One region of the Leeuwenhoekiella sp. LLG6367-2.1 genome, then DNA from elsewhere that is predicted to be linked to it. Evidence: riboswitches for the same ligand, from Rfam matches in the RefSeq annotation. Region 1 holds a riboswitch; the other holds the start of a gene.

Region 1 (8,157 bases):
AGCTCTCGCAGCGATTAGAGCAAGCGCTCTGCCAAAGTTCTCCAGATAAATCGAGTCTTGCTGAATGTAAAATTGAAATTGATCGAGTGGGAGCGTACCATTTGCTAGTTGATTTATAAATGGCATTTCAATTATCTTATCGTAAATAGACTGAATATTATTCCAGCTTGTGTTACTCCATTTCATATTTTATAAGTTTCTGCGGATTGAAAAAATGATTAAGTGGGCCGTTGCCTTTACCTATGACAACATCTTTAGCATGAAATATTGCTTGATGTACATAATCCTGACCTATTTTGACTGCGTTCTCTAAAGATTCTCCTTGAGCGATGTAAGAACTAATTGCTGACGACAATGTGCAGCCGGAGCCGTGCATATTATTAGTTTCATACCGTTTGTATTCATATTCTATAACACTACCATCTTCTTTAAAATATAAAGAGGTAAGTATATCTGTTTGTAAGTGACCACCTTTTAATAAAACAGATTTACAACCTAGTTGCATTATTTTTCTACCTGCAGTGTGCATATCCTCAAGAGATTTAACCTCCATATTGGCCAATAGTGAAGCTTCATCCATATTAGGTGTAATAACAGATGCCAATGGGAAAAGATGGGTAACAATACTTTTTATGGTGGGATCTTCAATAAGTTTATGACCACTGGTTGCTACCATTACAGGATCAAAAACAACAGGTATTTTAGGATTTTCAGTTAATGATTTGGCAATGGTTTCTACAAGTTGCGGGGTATGCACCATTCCTATTTTTATTGCTGAAGGTAAAATGTCATCAAAAATTGATTTGAGTTGCTCTTCTACAACAGTTACAGGAATAGAAAAAATAGATTTTACGCCTGTAGTATTTTGCACAGGTAATGCGGTTAGAACTGTTGTAGCATAACACCCTAAAGCAGAAATAGTTTTTAAATCTGCTTGTATTCCTGCGCCACCACTTCCATCAAAACCGGCAATACTTAATACTGAAGGATAGGTCATTTTTTTCATACTCAATTTTTTTAATGGTGAGAAGAAGCTCTTACAGACGCTTTCTCAATCTCTTTACGAAGTACTAGTGCAGCTTTCTGCGGATTTTCAGCAGCACATATTGCAGATACTACCGCTACACAGTCAGCACCTGCTTCTATAATATCACGCGTGTTTATTGCAGACACATTGCCTATAGCCACTAGAGGTTTCTGAGTAATACTTCTTATTTGTCTAATCCCATCTAAACCCCAGGCTGTAACGGTATCAGTTTTTGTATCTGTTTTAAAAACCGGACTAATTCCTAGATAATCTGCGGTATAGGTTTGCTCATTATAAAGCTGTTCTAAATATTCTATAGAGTATCCTAAGCTCTTGCACGCTGTCCAGGTTTTTCTAATTTCCGTAGGATTTACATCATTATTCCCTACATGAATTCCGAACGCTTCTACTTGCTTAGCCACAAATAGATTATCATTTATAATAAGGGGTACATTATATCTGGATATCACTTCTTTTAAGCGCAATGCCTTATCTAAAAACTCTTCATTGGAGGCATTTTTTTCTCGTAATTGAATTATATCTACGCCTCCTTTTATTGCCTCTTCAGCTACGCTTAAAAAATTTTTACCAGCACAAGCTTCCTCAGAAATTACGAGGTACAGGCGGTAAGGAAACGAATTGTTGGTCATCTTAGTATTCTATTTTTAGGTGTTTTAAGAACTCATTTTCTGTGATGCTGTGAAGTTTGTCTAATATGGAAACTTGTAAGCTTCCGGGGCCATCACAGGATTTGGCACTAATTTCTCCGGCAATACTTATTAATGCAGTAGCTGCAACTGCGGCTTCAGCACTTTCTGGAATTACGGCAAGAAAAGCGGCTAATATCGCCGAAGCAGAACATCCCATACCGGTAATTTTTGTCATTAATGAATTGCCATTATTCAGTTTAACTTCAAGTTCGTTGCTTACAATCACGTCTGTTTCTCCAGAGATTATCACTACAGCATTATATTGTTTATTTAAAAATCTGGCAGCATCAATTGCATCTAAGCTTGAAGCGGTACTATCAACACCTTTTGTCTGAGTTTTATTGTGTTTAGCAAGAGCTAATATTTCTGATGCGTTTCCACGAATTGCAGTAGGCTTAAGATTTAGAAGTTCGCTCAGCACCTCGTCTCTAAATGAAGTTGCTCCTGCACCTACAGGATCTAGTACCCAAGGTTTCTTATTTTTATTAGCAGCCTCGATAGCGAGATGCATCGATTTCACCCAATACTTATCGAGCGTACCAATATTTATTACCAGTGAATTACAAATCTGCTGCATCGCCTCCATTTCCTCTTGAGCATGCGACATAATAGGGGAGGCACCTATAGCTAACAGCGCATTTGCTGTGTTATTCATAACCACATAATTTGTGATATTATGCACAAGTGGTGCTTGCTTTCTTACGGTAGTAATATGATTCCAGAGCTTCTCTTTCATAAGGTAATGTATAAGGTTACGGCCTTAGAAAACTGCTCAACTGAGAAGATAATCGATTACTTTTCCCTACGCTGGTATTAACCAAACAGGTTCAAAGGGACTGTCTCAATTCATTTAGAATACCCCTAAAGCCAATTCAAAGATAAAAGTAATAGAAGAAAATACCACAAGCCAGATGGTAAAAGAAAAATTAAATTATGGCAAACTAAAATGAAAGCTCATAAACAGGTTTATCTTCTTCAAAATCAAATAATTTTGAAAAGTCCATAACATTTGCAATGCCATCAAGCTCACATAGAATAGCAACGGCAGCACACATTCCATTAAACATAACCTCTTTTGAACTGCGGTTTATAGAATGACGATTTTTTCGCGAAAGTGGCAGTTTGTAGCCGCAACCACTAAGAAAGGCAGCCTCGATTTTAAGCAATTCTAATGGCGAATAACCATTAAGTTTACGGCCAAAAGCCTCATTTACTTTACCCACATAGGTGAGATTTAAAGATCCGTGTCCTTCGGTAAGATGTTTCCAGGTATCTGTATTATCAAGTATATTACCTACAGCACAACTTTTACAACACTCAGGATTAAGTGTATTGTTGTGAAATGCCGTATAAAGCTTACTAATAGCTTGTTCTAAGCGTGCAGATGTTTTCATAGCTTACTTTTTTTCTTTTTTATAAAGTTACAAAAAAGGAGTTAAGCTCACTTATTAATTGATAGGTGTACTTTTGAGTTTTAACACCGCAGATTTTAAACTTGTTCCACTAACCTTTAGGCGTATGTCACCACTGGTAGTGTCACTTTGAACTAGAACTACTAGTTTACCGCTAAATAATTTCATAGTAGGTTTATAAAATGCTTCTAGTGAAGTAGGATCGCCATTGGCAACTGCTTTGAATTCTCCGTTGCCGGTAACTTTAAAGTTTAAGCGATTAGTCGCGGTAGGGCAGATGTTGCCCTCTTTATCAACGACAGAAACTGTTACAAATGATAGATCATTACCATCGGCAGTGATAGTCTTACGGTCAGCTTCTAATTGTATAGCGTAAGGTTTTCCGGCAGTTTCAACTTTTTTTTCAGCAGCTACAGATCCATCTTGAGTATATGCAATGACTTTTAATGTGCCGGGCTCATAAATCACATCATTCCACATAAGGCGATAACGCGTTTGTGATGTAGAATTATTTTTAATCTGAATTCCCTGACTTTTACCATTTACAAATAATTCTGCGCGATCATAGTTTGTGTAAACAAAAACAGGCGTTTTCTCGCCTTCACGTCCTTCCCAGTTCCAATGTGGTAAGATATGTAAAGTTTCCTTTTCTGTATTCCAGCGGCTGCGATATAGATAGTAACGATCTTTAGGAATACCCGCAAGATCAACCATCCCAAAGTAAGAACTTCGTGCAGGCCAACTTGTATCATAGGGTGTAGGTTCGCCTAAGTAGTCAAATCCTGTCCATACAAATTCACCTATAACCCAGGGCTTATCATCTTGCAAAATAAAATCATCTTCGGGTAAATTTGACCAACTGCAATACTCCAGATCGTAAGATGAACTTTGGAAATCTGGATATTCTTTCATACTCGCTTTTTTAACCGGAAACTTATAAATTCCGCGCGAACTCACGGTAGATGCGGTTTCTGAACCAAGTATAAATCCCTGCGGAAACTTATCATAAGCTTCTTCATACAAATGCACACGGTAATTAAGTCCCGGAATATCCAAGATAGCTCCAAAGCCAGATTCCATAGTAGCTTTTACCTGATCCATACCTACGGTAACCGGTCGTGTAGGATCTTCTCTATGAAAGATGTCCTGCAACCATTTTGCCCGCTTTACGCCTTCACTTCCATATTGATCTGGCACTTCATTGCCCGCACTCCACATTACAATTGATGGGTGATTGCGAGTAGCTCGTACTAGATTTGTAATATCTTTTTCTGCATAATCATCAAAAAATCGATTATACCCATTTTCAACTTTCGGCTTTTTCCATTCATCAAAACTTTCAGCTAAAAATAAAAATCCCATTTCATCGGCGAGTTCAAGTTGCTCAAAAGAAGGCATATTGTGCGCGCTGCGTATGGCATCACAACCTAAATCTTTTAATATTGTCATTTGTCTTCTTAAAGCCGCTTTATTAACTGCAGTGCCCAACGGACCTAAATCGTGATGCAGACAAACGCCTTTAAATTTGCGCGTTTTGCCATTAAGCTGAAAACCGTTTTCAGAAGAATAGGAAATACTGCGTATTCCAAATGTAGTTTTTACTTCGTCTGTGAGTTTATTTCCGGCATATAAGCGAGAAACTGATGTGTATAAATACGGATTCTCAGGACTCCATAAGTTGGGATTATTCACTTTAATATTCTGTTCAAATTCAGAATTATATAGTGTAGAAGTAGAATCACTGGCTATCTTTTTTCCAGTTTTATCATAAATACTGGTGACCATTCTGAGATCACTACCCGTTACAGCTGTTTTAATATTGACTTTAGCTTCCTTTTCAGTTACTAAAGGAGTAGTAATAAAGGTTCCCCATTGATCTATGCTCTGAGCATTTTTTGTAATCAAACTTACTTTGCGATAAAGTCCCGCTCCAGGATACCATCGTGAAGAGAATGACTCATTAGAAAGTTTAACTGAGAGTGTATTTTTACCTGGTTTAAGATGTTTAGAAATGTCAAAATAAAAATAAGAATAACCATAAGCCCACTCTCCAATTTTTACACCGTTGAGGTAGACTTGAGGTTCACTCATAGCTCCCTCAAAAAGGAGCAGCGTTTTCTTATTTTCTGTGTGCTCAGGAATTTCAAATGTATTGCGATACCAGGCGTTGCCAATAAATGGTAATGATCCAGTACGACCTGTTTTTTCAGTAGCGCTGGTCTCACCATTTTGTGAGATAGCCACAGTTTGCTTATCAATTTCCTTATCAAATGGTCCATAAATAGCCCAATCATGAGGTACGGTTACATTTTGCCAACCAGTATCATTAAAGTCTATTTGGTATGCATTTTCAAAATCACCTTTTTTAAATTTCCATCCAGTGTGAAGTTCGATAATAGATCGTGACTGAGCCAGAACCGTAGTAGATATTACTAAAAGGATGAATAAAAATGGAGTTCGCATAATGACTGTATTTTTAGCAAATGATAATGCTAAAAATACAGTATTAAATGTAAATATTACGCTTTATAATTTAAAAGCATTACTGCGGAAACATATCACATCGACACGCATACCATTGTTTTGTAAAGCTTTCTAAATCGTCGAGATAATTATTTATCGCATCTACGCCAGAAATCAACTTATTATTATCAAGCACCTGCGGAACTGTCAAGGAGTTATCTCTACAAATTTCTGAAGGTATGAGAAGGGAGTTAACCCGATCTTCTAGAACCTGATAATCTTGAGAATTATCAATCTTTAATTGCAGCATAGCAAAAGTTTTTAATTAGTTGGTACTTGTCAAGCGCTCAAAAACACGTGCAACAGCTTCAGCACCGGGATCAGGAATTCCTTTTAGTGAATTTTCACCTAAATAAGACGAACGACCAAATTCAGTTTTAGTGATTTCTTTAGTCTTATCGGCTCCATCTCGTGCAGCTTTCGTAGCCTCTTTTAAAGAGCCACCATCGCTCAACACGTTAAAAGCAGGTTGCATTGCATCGATCATAGTACGTTGACCTTCTGATGCGCCACCAAACTCTTTCATTTTCTCGAGTCCGGCAACTAAAGATTTACCCAGGTCACTATTCTCTTTATAGGCGTTACCGGCGCGTGTAAAAAGTATAGATAGAAGTACACCGCTAGATCCACCGGTTTCTCGAGCCAAAATGCGACCTATTGTTATTAATAACTTCCCGGGATCATCTAGTGGAAGTTTGTCTAATAACTCTTTAATTTTCTTTGCACCTGTAGCGAAGGTTGAGCCGGCATCACCGTCACCTACTTTTTCATCAATGGCGTTGAGTTCTTTTTCGGTGCTAATTAACTCATCTAAGATATTCTCTAAAGATTTTAATGTTACAGCATTAGAAGAAGAATCAAACTGAAGCATTTTTGGCAATTCTGGAGATTCAACAGCTTTTTGATTTTCATATGATACAATAGACCAGGAAACCGGGGCAGCATTTTCTAGAAGCGCTTCTGTAATTTCATCATCTAATTCTAACACTGTTACCGAAAATCCTTTCATATTAAGCGAAGTCATTAATGCTGCCGGACCCACTAAATACGATACTTTTTTTGCTAAATCAGAATTATTGAAAGCACGCAATAAAATATTCATTTCTAATGGCGTAACGCTTCCTAAATTATTAAGCAGCAGTGCATAGTTTTGGGATTGTTTTTCGGGTAAATATTCTAATAATTTGTCGAGAGCCTGATTCATTAATTCATCTGCAGCAGCCATTTTTATTTTATCTACTCCGGGCTCTCCGTGTATTCCCAAGCCTAATTCTGCTTCATCTTCTGCAAAACGCGATTCTTCGGCATCTTGAAATTTTTGACCTTCTTCAAGTGATAATCCTATAGAATAGGTGTTATCTGCCACTTTGCGAGCGATAGCTGTTACTTCCGATAAAGATTTACCAGCTTGTGCAAGAGCACCAGCAGCTTTATGTACAAAAAGCGTTCCTGCCAGACCACGTTGTTCTACATCCTCACCAAGAGAAATATCGTCACCCACAATCACAGTTTCAACTTGAATGCCCATATCCCGAGCTTGTTCTGCTGCAAGTCCGAAATTAAGTCGGTCTCCGGTGTAGTTTTTGATTACCAATAAACAGCCGGCATCACCAGTGGTAGCAAGAATTGCTGCTAATACGGCATCTACTGAAGGAGATGCAAATATATCTCCGCATACAGCAGCACTTAACATACCATCCCCTACAAATCCTGCATGAGCAGGTTCATGACCAGAACCGCCACCAGATATGACTGAGACTTTAGATTTATCAATATTCGTTTTTAAAATTACACGTATCTCAGGAAAGCTATCAAGATAGGTAAGATTAGCATTTGTAAGCAGGCCTTCCAGGCCTTGATTAACTACTTCTTTTGGATTATTTATAAAGGATTTCATCAGATTATATTTTAAAATAGAAGTTACCAAATGTGAAATGATATTATTTCAAATAAAATGTTAAGCCTGTTATTTATGATTTAAAGGTATTGGCTGTTTTAAAAATGTAAACGCTCATTACTTTGCGGTATTCATTGCATTCCTCGTAAAAATTCGAATAGAGATCTACTTTTTGCGAGAACTAAACTATATTTAGCCTTTAACATAAAGAAGCCCTAACTTTTTTGAATACCTCAACGCGAGAAATAAAATCTGTTTTTCAAGAGAATTACACGAGCCTTTGCATCTTTGCTTACAGTTATGTTCTAGATAAAGACAATGCAAAAGATGTTGTGCAGGATGTTTTTGTAAAACTTCTAGAGGCTGATTCGCTTGCTCACATCAATAATCTGGAGGCATATATAAAGACAAGTGTTTACCACAGTTGCTTAAAATTTTTGAAGCAAAATGCCGTTACAGACTCACTTACCAAGGCTGAAGAACGCTTAGCTTCTAAAAATCTATCCCAAGAGTCACAACTAATTAAAGAAGAAGAATCTGTACTAGTTTTAAAAGAACTGAATTTGCTTCCTAGCGAATGTCGAAAGG
Region 2 (8,157 bases), 1.1 Mb from region 1:
ATCAGGCCCAAATGCAAAACCTTTTTCCAGACGGCGCTTAGCATATAACTTGATCAGGTTAAAGGCAATTTCCTTAACTCTGGTTTTTGTCTTTTGCTTTAATTTCTTCCAGGCAGCACTTCCCAGTTTGTAAATGGTGGGCGGTTTACCATCTTTACCATTGTATTTTGTAACCTTATGCAGCGAGTGAATGCTTAAATAAAGTACATCGCGCTCGCCATAGATAAGCTTAATAGCTTCCTGCTTTTTGCCTTCAACCTCAATTTTTTGAAGTCCGCCAAACTTTCCTATTCCGTGATCAATATGAGTAATGTAATCACCCACCTGTAAGCTGGTTAGGTCTTTAAGGGTAATGGCTTGTTTTTTTGCATAACCATCCTTGAGCTTAAATTTATGATACCGCTCAAATATCTGATGATCTGTGTAACAGACTATTTTAAAATCTTCATCGATAAAACCGCGATAGAGTGGGAGGATTATAGTCTCATATTGTTTTACATCAGACTGTGCATCCTCAAAAATATCTTTAAACCGTTTTGCCTGCTGCTCACTGGCACAACAAATGTAGTTTGTATAACCTGCCTCTTCATTCTCATTAAGATTTTCAATAAGTAGATTGAATTGCTTGTTAAAAGCAGGCTGAGGAAATTGATTAAAACCTATCTGAATATTGGATTCTTTGCCCGGTAAATCTGAGCTTAATTTTACAAGGGTAAAATCTAATAGCTGTCTTTTAATTGTTTGTGAATCACAAAACAGAGCTTCCGGGGCAGTACGTTTTACTTCACTGTCAAGATTGTTATATGCTTCCTGCGCTTTTTCAAAATTAGTGTCTATACGAGCGGCAAGTTGCTCAATATCCTGAGTGAAAACTACAGTGTCTGTAGCAATATATTTAAAGAAACTGTCGCGAGATTCTTGCAATGCCTTATTTTCCACATTAGGCATCAAGCTTATTTTCTCAATCTTTTTTACTGAAAGTTGAGTCTCTACATCAAAGGTACGTATGCTATCAACTTCATCACCAAAAAACTCTATGCGATATGGCTCATCGTGAGAGAATGAAAACACATCTATAATCCCACCACGTACAGAAAACTCTCCGGGTTCGGTAACAAAATCAACGCGTCTAAACTTGTATTCAAAAAGCATTTCATTAACAAAATCGAGTGATAGTTTATCATTCAATTTTACTTTTAATGTGCTTTTATCTAATTCTTTTCGGGTAACAACCTTTTCAAACAGCGCATCGGGATAGGTAACGATTAACGCAGGTTTTTTTCTGCTATTTATTCTATTGAGAACTTCTGCTCTTAGCAGTACGTTTGCATTATCGGTCTCTTCAATTTGATAGGGTCTGCGGTAACTTCCCGGATAAAAAAGAACATTAGTCTCTTTAACTAATTGTTCTAAATCATTTAAAATATAGGCCGCTTCTTCTTTATCATTAAGAATGACAAGGAAAGGTTTTTCTGCTTTTTTGAAGCTTTCTGCCAGTAAAATAGACAGCGATGAACCTATAAGTCCGCTAATTGAGATTCGTGATGATTTATCGGCACTATTAGAAATAGCGTCGTGCAGTTTTTGCATTTGCAAAGACTGTGAAAATGGCTGCGTGATCTTGGTTTTACCCATAAGCGAGCAAAGATAGTATCTTCTTGTTTTTTATCATAAATCCTATAAACGATTTATCATTTTTGTAACACAAAACGGTAAGAGCCTTTACTACATTTGATAAAAATGAAAAACCTAACTAATCAGCAACTGGCTTTTTTTCTGGCTCGCATTACGATTGGCATTAATTTTCTAATGCATGGCATTATAAGATTACCCAAACTTTCTGCGTTTGCAACTGGACTTACACAAGGCTTTTCAGAAACATATTTGCCAGAATTTCTAATACTTCCTTTTGCTTACGTTTTACCATTTATTGAGCTAATTCTGGGAATTTTGCTTTTAGCAGGATTAAAGACCCGTTTTGCACTTGCAGCTTCTTCAGTTCTTATTGCAATTTTAATTTTTGGTTCTGCATTTAAAGAAGATTGGGCAGGAGTAGGTACACAAATGATTTACACAATCTTTTTCTTCTTACTTATTTCTAAGTTAGAGCATAATGCTTGCGCTGTAGATAGTAAGGTTAAACGAATTTAAACTAATTCACAATTACACTAGAATGGCAATAGAGCACTTTGATATATTTATTATAGGTACCGGAAATGCAGGTAAGCACGTTGCTTATGATGCAGTAGAAGCAGGAAAAAAAGTAGCAATAGTAGATAACAGAGAGTATGGGGGTACGTGTGCCAATAGAGGGTGCGATCCTAAGAAGGTTTTAGTGGGGATTACCGAAGTTTTAGAACGCAGCAGAGACCTTAGCGGTAAGGGAATAAATGATTTGCCTACGGTAAACTGGGCAGATTTAATGAAGTTTAAAAATACATTTACAGGTGCCGTGCCTTTTACCACAGAGCGCAAGCTAGATAAATTAGGAATTAAAATGTATCATCAATCCCCAAAGTTTATTGATGAGCACACGCTATCTGTAGAGGGGAAGACAGTAACCGCAGATAAAATAGTTATAGCAACAGGAAATATTCCTTTGGAGTTAAAAATTCCGGGACGAGAACACATTCTTATTAGTGATGATTTTCTTGAATTAAAAGAGCTTCCTGAAAGTATGTTGTTTATAGGTGCAGGATATATAGGAATGGAGTTTGCACATATTGCTGCTCGCTGCGGAGTTAACGTGACGATGGTAGACATAAACGACCGAATTCTTTCAAATTTTGATGAAAATTTATCTAAATATCTACAAGAAAATTCTGAGCAGATAGGGATTAATTTTGTTTTTAATGCGAGAGCAACTTCCGTAGAAAAGCTTCGTAAAAATTACAGAGTAACGGTAAATCAAGATGGAGAAACGAAAGAACTTAAAGCAGAAATGGTATTTAATACCGCTGGCAGAGTTCCGTCTATTGATGATCTTGAACTAGAAAAGGGTAATGTAGCTTTTACCAAAAAAGGGATCACGGTTAATGAATATATGCAAAGCACAACAAACCCCAATGTGTATGCTTGTGGAGATGTTGCTGCCAGCAATTCATTGCCACTAACGCCTACTGCACATCAAGAAGCCAGAGTGGTTTCAAAAAACTTATTGAAAGGTGAAAACTACCTAAAGTTAGACCTTCCGCCTACACCATCTGTTGTGTTTACGCAACCGCAACTAGCTACTGTGGGTTATAATGAAAAAGAAGCCAGAGAGCAGGGTTACGAGATTGTTGTAAAAGAAGAGAATGTACCAGACTGGTATAATTCTAAACGTATGAACCAGAATTGTTATGCCTTTAAAACTATTGTAGATAAGAAGACAGGCTATATTCTAGGAGCCCATCTCTTAAGTTGGGATGCGGCAGAAACTATAAATATGTTTGTTATGGCAATGTGTGGAAACCTGGACGTAAATACCTTAAAAGGAATGATTTTCACCTATCCCAGCTGGTCGTACGATATAAAATCTATGATCTAAAACGCTCTTTACATTTTTCAACCGGACTCGTATCTTTATTTTTAAAAGCGTGTAAACCGGCAGATATAACCAGTAAAACACAGCCTAAAAGTGCAAAATATGCAACGCTTTCCAGGCTGTTTTGATGTCTGATAAAAATGGCAAATAGTGCCCAAGCACCTACAAGAGCAAATTCGCGCATATTTCTCAAATTTATCATGAGTAGGTTTATATATACCGCAGCCGTTATCATGACCATGGTTGCTATTATTTGTACTAATTCGCTACCTGCTAATTCAAGCTTAACTAAAAATGCAGCAACATTAGCAATAGTTGCAACCGCAATCCATCCACTGTAAAAACAAATAGGCCACCACACAAAAGCAATTATTTCTATGGGGGCATCCCAGCGTTCCATATTAGTTTTAAAAACAATTTTTATAAGACTTACTAAAATCCCCAGCATGATAATTACAGATAATCCTACATAATCATACATAAATGTTATTACCCATAGTGTATTAAGCACATTTGCAATAGCAAACCAATATCCCGTTTGCTCAATATGTGGAGTCTCTTTTTTACTGAAAAATGCGCGTTTAATTCCAAATACAGCATAGGCAAATAAACCTAAGAATATCATTCCCCAAATTGAAAATGCGTAACCGGCAGGAGTAAATAAATTATCGTAATTACTACTCATTTCTCCTATTGTTGTATCATTCCAGCGTTGTGCCTGAGATAATCCGTTTACTGCAATAACCAGTAAAACAGAAAGGAGATTAAGGATTGCAAGTTTCTTTTTCATAATAAATGGGAGCTAAGCGTATCGATAAATTAGATTAACACACTTGTATAACTTCGTTTTTTGTAACTGCATAAACCTGATCGCCAGATTTTGGTTCCAGGTAATAATTACCTGTAAATGTACCGAAAGCTGGTAATATCAATTGATTTTCAGTCTTAAAGAAACATGAAAGTTTTAATACTTGTCTGCCTATTCCACCCAGCCGAATGCCAGGATGTATGTGTCCACAAAAATTAAAAAAACCGCTTGTTTCTTCTGGGTGATGTGTAAGTAGAAAACCACCACTTCTAATTTCAGAATAAATAGGAATTTTTAATCGCTCGTATTTTACAGGCGTGATAATGTCATGATTTCCCGCTACCAGAATAATTTTTTCGTGTCGCGATTGCACCCATTTTTCAAATAAATTCCATTCGGCATTGAGGCTACTGTGAAACAGGTCTCCCAGAAAACAAATAGCTTCTGTATTAAATGAATCTGCAATACGACTTAATTGTTCAAAATTTTCAGAAACTGCTTTAAAGGGAACGGCGCTCCCGTGTTTTCTAAAATGGGATATTTTACCCAGATGTACATCTGCAATAAGTAACATTGATTTTTCTTCCCAAAAAATGCCTCCGGCAGGATGTAAAATAAACGTATTGTTTAGAATAGAAATGGTCTGATTCATAGCACTACAAATTTCAGTCATTTTGACCACTTCATAAACTCAGGCGCACAAAAAAAGCCGAAGCAAGACTTCGACTTTTTAAATTAAGTATTATTACTAACTACATATCGTAGTTAAGCATCCAGTTTACACCATATTTATCTCGTACACGTGCATAATATGCATTCCAGCTGGTTTCTTGCGGTTTTGCAAGACTTTGTCCTTCGGCCTCTAATTTTTTAAATAGTTCATCTACTTCCTCTTTACTTTCAAGATCTGCGCCTAGTTGAACTTGATTACCGTGTTGCAATGGTGTATCTGGTGATGCATCATATGCCATTAAGTGTATTCCTTTTCCTTTTAATTCTGCGTGCTGTAATTTATCTCTGTAGTTACCCGGGATATCGATATCTTTTCCTTCATACGTTTCCTTATTTACAATATCTCCGCCAAAACAGTTTTTATAAAAATTTAAAGCCTCTTGACATTCTCCTCTAAACGTTAAATATGGTTTTACAGTCTTCATAATTTTGATTTTTTAGTTATTCTAAAAATACAAATCAACGGCGGTAAACACTGTCCTTGTGGTGTTATATTGTTCTTAATCAAAGGCTAATTAATGTTAAGTCTATTTTTTGTTAGCTCAAAATTAGGAGCTTAAAATGAGTAGTATTTGATATTTATTTTTAGATTTACGTTGTAAACTTTAGGGGCGCTGATAGCAATATCGGCTGAGATAGTACCCTTTGAACCTGATCTGGTTAATACCAGCGAAGGGAAAAGTGAAAACGCATCTATGCAATTGATTCTTTTAAGACTCAAGTAGTAGATGCAGTTACTTTCCGGCATTTGCCTCCTTTTGTTTACAGTAAAATTTATCATCTATGATCACTGTAAACGTTAATAATCATTCCTATTCTTTTTCTGAAGAAATTTTACTGTCAGAACTTTTGCACCAACTTAACTTTTCAAAAAAAGGTATTGCTGTGGCTGTAAATAATGCCATAGTTTCAAAAGAGCGATGGGAGGATTTTAAAGTAAGCGATGAGGCTTTTATTCTTATTATCAAAGCAACTCAAGGTGGTTAATTTTTTGATTTAGCAGCTATAAATTTAAAAACTACCCAATATGAAGACCGAAAAAATCCCTCAGCAACAAACCATTAGTCGCTCGCCTTTTCCAAATTCAGAAAAAATATATGTGAGTGGTACGCTTTATCCCGATATCAAAGTGCCAATGCGCAAAATCAACTTGGCCGATACTGTAGATAAGTTTAATGGAAAAGTAGAGAAAAATGAGCCTGTGCTGGTCTACGATACGAGCGGGCCTTTTACAGATGCCAAAATATCGATTGATGTAAAAAAAGGACTACATCCAGTACGTAAACAATGGATTATAGACCGAAAAGATACCATTCAGTTAGAAGGTCTTTCTTCTGCTTATGGTCGCAAGCAGGAACAAAATGCGGCACTTGATCACTTGCGATTTGTACGTAATACAAATCCGTTAAAGGCTGAAGCAGGTAAGAATGTTACCCAAATGCATTATGCCCGTCTGGGAATAATTACTCCAGAAATGGAATACATTGCAATTCGTGAAAATCAAAAGCTCGCTGATATTCAATCCATTTCTCAGCAGCATCCCGGAAATAGCTACGGGGCAAGTATTCCTAAAGTGATCACTCCAGAATTTGTGCGTGATGAGGTGGCTCGGGGAAGAGCAATTATCCCGGCAAATATTAATCACCCAGAAGCAGAGCCAATGATAATTGGGCGCAATTTTTTAGTAAAAATTAATGCTAACATTGGTAATTCTGCAGTGAGTTCTTCAATAGAAGAAGAGGTGGAGAAAGCGGTATGGGCTTGCCGCTGGGGAGCAGATACCATAATGGATCTTTCCACAGGTAAAAATATTCACGAAACTCGAGAATGGATTTTACGTAATTCTCCGGTGCCCATAGGTACAGTTCCTATTTATCAAGCCTTAGAGAAAGTAAATGGTAAAGCCGAAGATTTGACCTGGGAAATTTTTAGAGATACGCTTATCGAGCAAGCTGAGCAAGGAGTAGATTATTTTACTATTCACGCCGGTGTACGTCTTAAATATGTGCCTCATACAGCAAAACGCCTTACCGGAATTGTATCTAGAGGAGGGTCGATTATGGCAAAATGGTGTCTGGCGCATCATAAAGAGAGTTTTCTATATGAGCATTTTGAGGATATCTGTGAGATCATGAAAGCTTACGATGTTTCTTTCTCTCTAGGAGATGGTTTGCGCCCGGGTTCCATAGCAGATGCAAACGATTATGCTCAGTTTGCCGAGTTAGAAACTTTAGGCAAACTCACAAAAATTGCATGGAAACACGATGTGCAGTGTATTATTGAAGGTCCCGGGCACATCCCAATGCATATGATAAAAGAAAATATGGATAAACAGCTTGAAGTTTGTGGAGAAGCTCCGTTTTATACCTTAGGCCCCTTGACTACAGATATTGCGCCAGGGTATGACCATATTACGAGTGGTATAGGTGCTGCAATGATAGGCTGGTATGGATGTGCGATGTTATGCTATGTTACGCCAAAAGAGCACCTGGGGTTACCCAATAAAGAAGATGTGAAAGCAGGCGTGATTACCTATAAAATTGCAGCGCACGCGGCAGATTTGGCAAAAGGGCATCCGGGAGCACAGCACAGAGACGATGCGATGAGCAAAGCCCGTTTTGAATTTAGATGGGAAGATCAGTTTAATCTGGCGCTTGATCCAGATACGGCTCGTGAATATCACGACGAAACATTGCCATCTGATAATGCTAAAGTTGCACACTTTTGCTCCATGTGCGGACCTAACTTTTGCTCTATGAAAATTAGTCAGGATGTGCGCAATTACGCCAAAGAAAATGGAATGGAAACCGAAGAGGCTCTCGAACAGGGAATGAAAGCAAAATCTGAGGAGTTTAAAAAACACGGAAGCGAAGTGTACCTATAAACCGGTTAAGATGCTAATTGTTATTACTTCCGAAGCGTTTTTATCTGCTGAAATAACTCAAATCAAACAAATGATTGATTTGGGTTTAAAATGTGTTCACGTGCGTAAGCCACAGGCAACATTAGAAGAGTTGAGAAACTGGCTTCAAAATTTTGAACCCCGTTTTTTAGCAACAATGATGCTTCATCAACATCATGTTCTTGGTGA

What was found. A riboswitch is a leader RNA that binds a small molecule or an ion and turns the genes downstream of it on or off. The one in region 1 is predicted to bind thiamine pyrophosphate.
Region 2: another riboswitch for thiamine pyrophosphate. It lies ahead of thiS (sulfur carrier protein ThiS); the one in region 1 lies ahead of thiM (hydroxyethylthiazole kinase).

The regions. Positions count from the first base shown of each region.
Region 1 covers NZ_CP159331.1:595,637-603,793, reverse strand. The annotation lists gene tenA (thiaminase II) at 1-186, opposite strand, end outside; gene thiD (bifunctional hydroxymethylpyrimidine kinase/phosphomethylpyrimidine kinase) at 173-1,006, opposite strand; gene thiE (thiamine phosphate synthase) at 1,018-1,677, opposite strand; gene thiM (hydroxyethylthiazole kinase) at 1,679-2,473, opposite strand; TPP riboswitch at 2,520-2,610, opposite strand; gene ABVM53_RS02635 (Na(+)-translocating NADH-quinone reductase subunit F) at 2,679-3,131, opposite strand; gene ABVM53_RS02630 (DUF4982 domain-containing protein) at 3,186-5,612, opposite strand; gene ABVM53_RS02625 (hypothetical protein) at 5,692-5,922, opposite strand; gene ABVM53_RS02620 (dihydroxyacetone kinase subunit DhaK) at 5,938-7,569, opposite strand; gene ABVM53_RS02615 (RNA polymerase sigma factor) at 7,794-8,157, shown strand, end outside.
Region 2 covers NZ_CP159331.1:1,715,240-1,723,396, forward strand. The annotation lists gene mfd (transcription-repair coupling factor) at 1-1,635, opposite strand, end outside; gene ABVM53_RS07845 (MauE/DoxX family redox-associated membrane protein) at 1,741-2,151, shown strand; gene ABVM53_RS07850 (dihydrolipoyl dehydrogenase family protein) at 2,174-3,529, shown strand; gene ABVM53_RS07855 (tryptophan-rich sensory protein) at 3,519-4,316, opposite strand; gene pdeM (ligase-associated DNA damage response endonuclease PdeM) at 4,351-4,986, opposite strand; gene ABVM53_RS07865 (VOC family protein) at 5,087-5,491, opposite strand; TPP riboswitch at 5,664-5,761, shown strand; gene thiS (sulfur carrier protein ThiS) at 5,850-6,053, shown strand; gene thiC (phosphomethylpyrimidine synthase ThiC) at 6,094-7,950, shown strand; gene ABVM53_RS07880 (thiamine phosphate synthase) at 7,961-8,157, shown strand, end outside.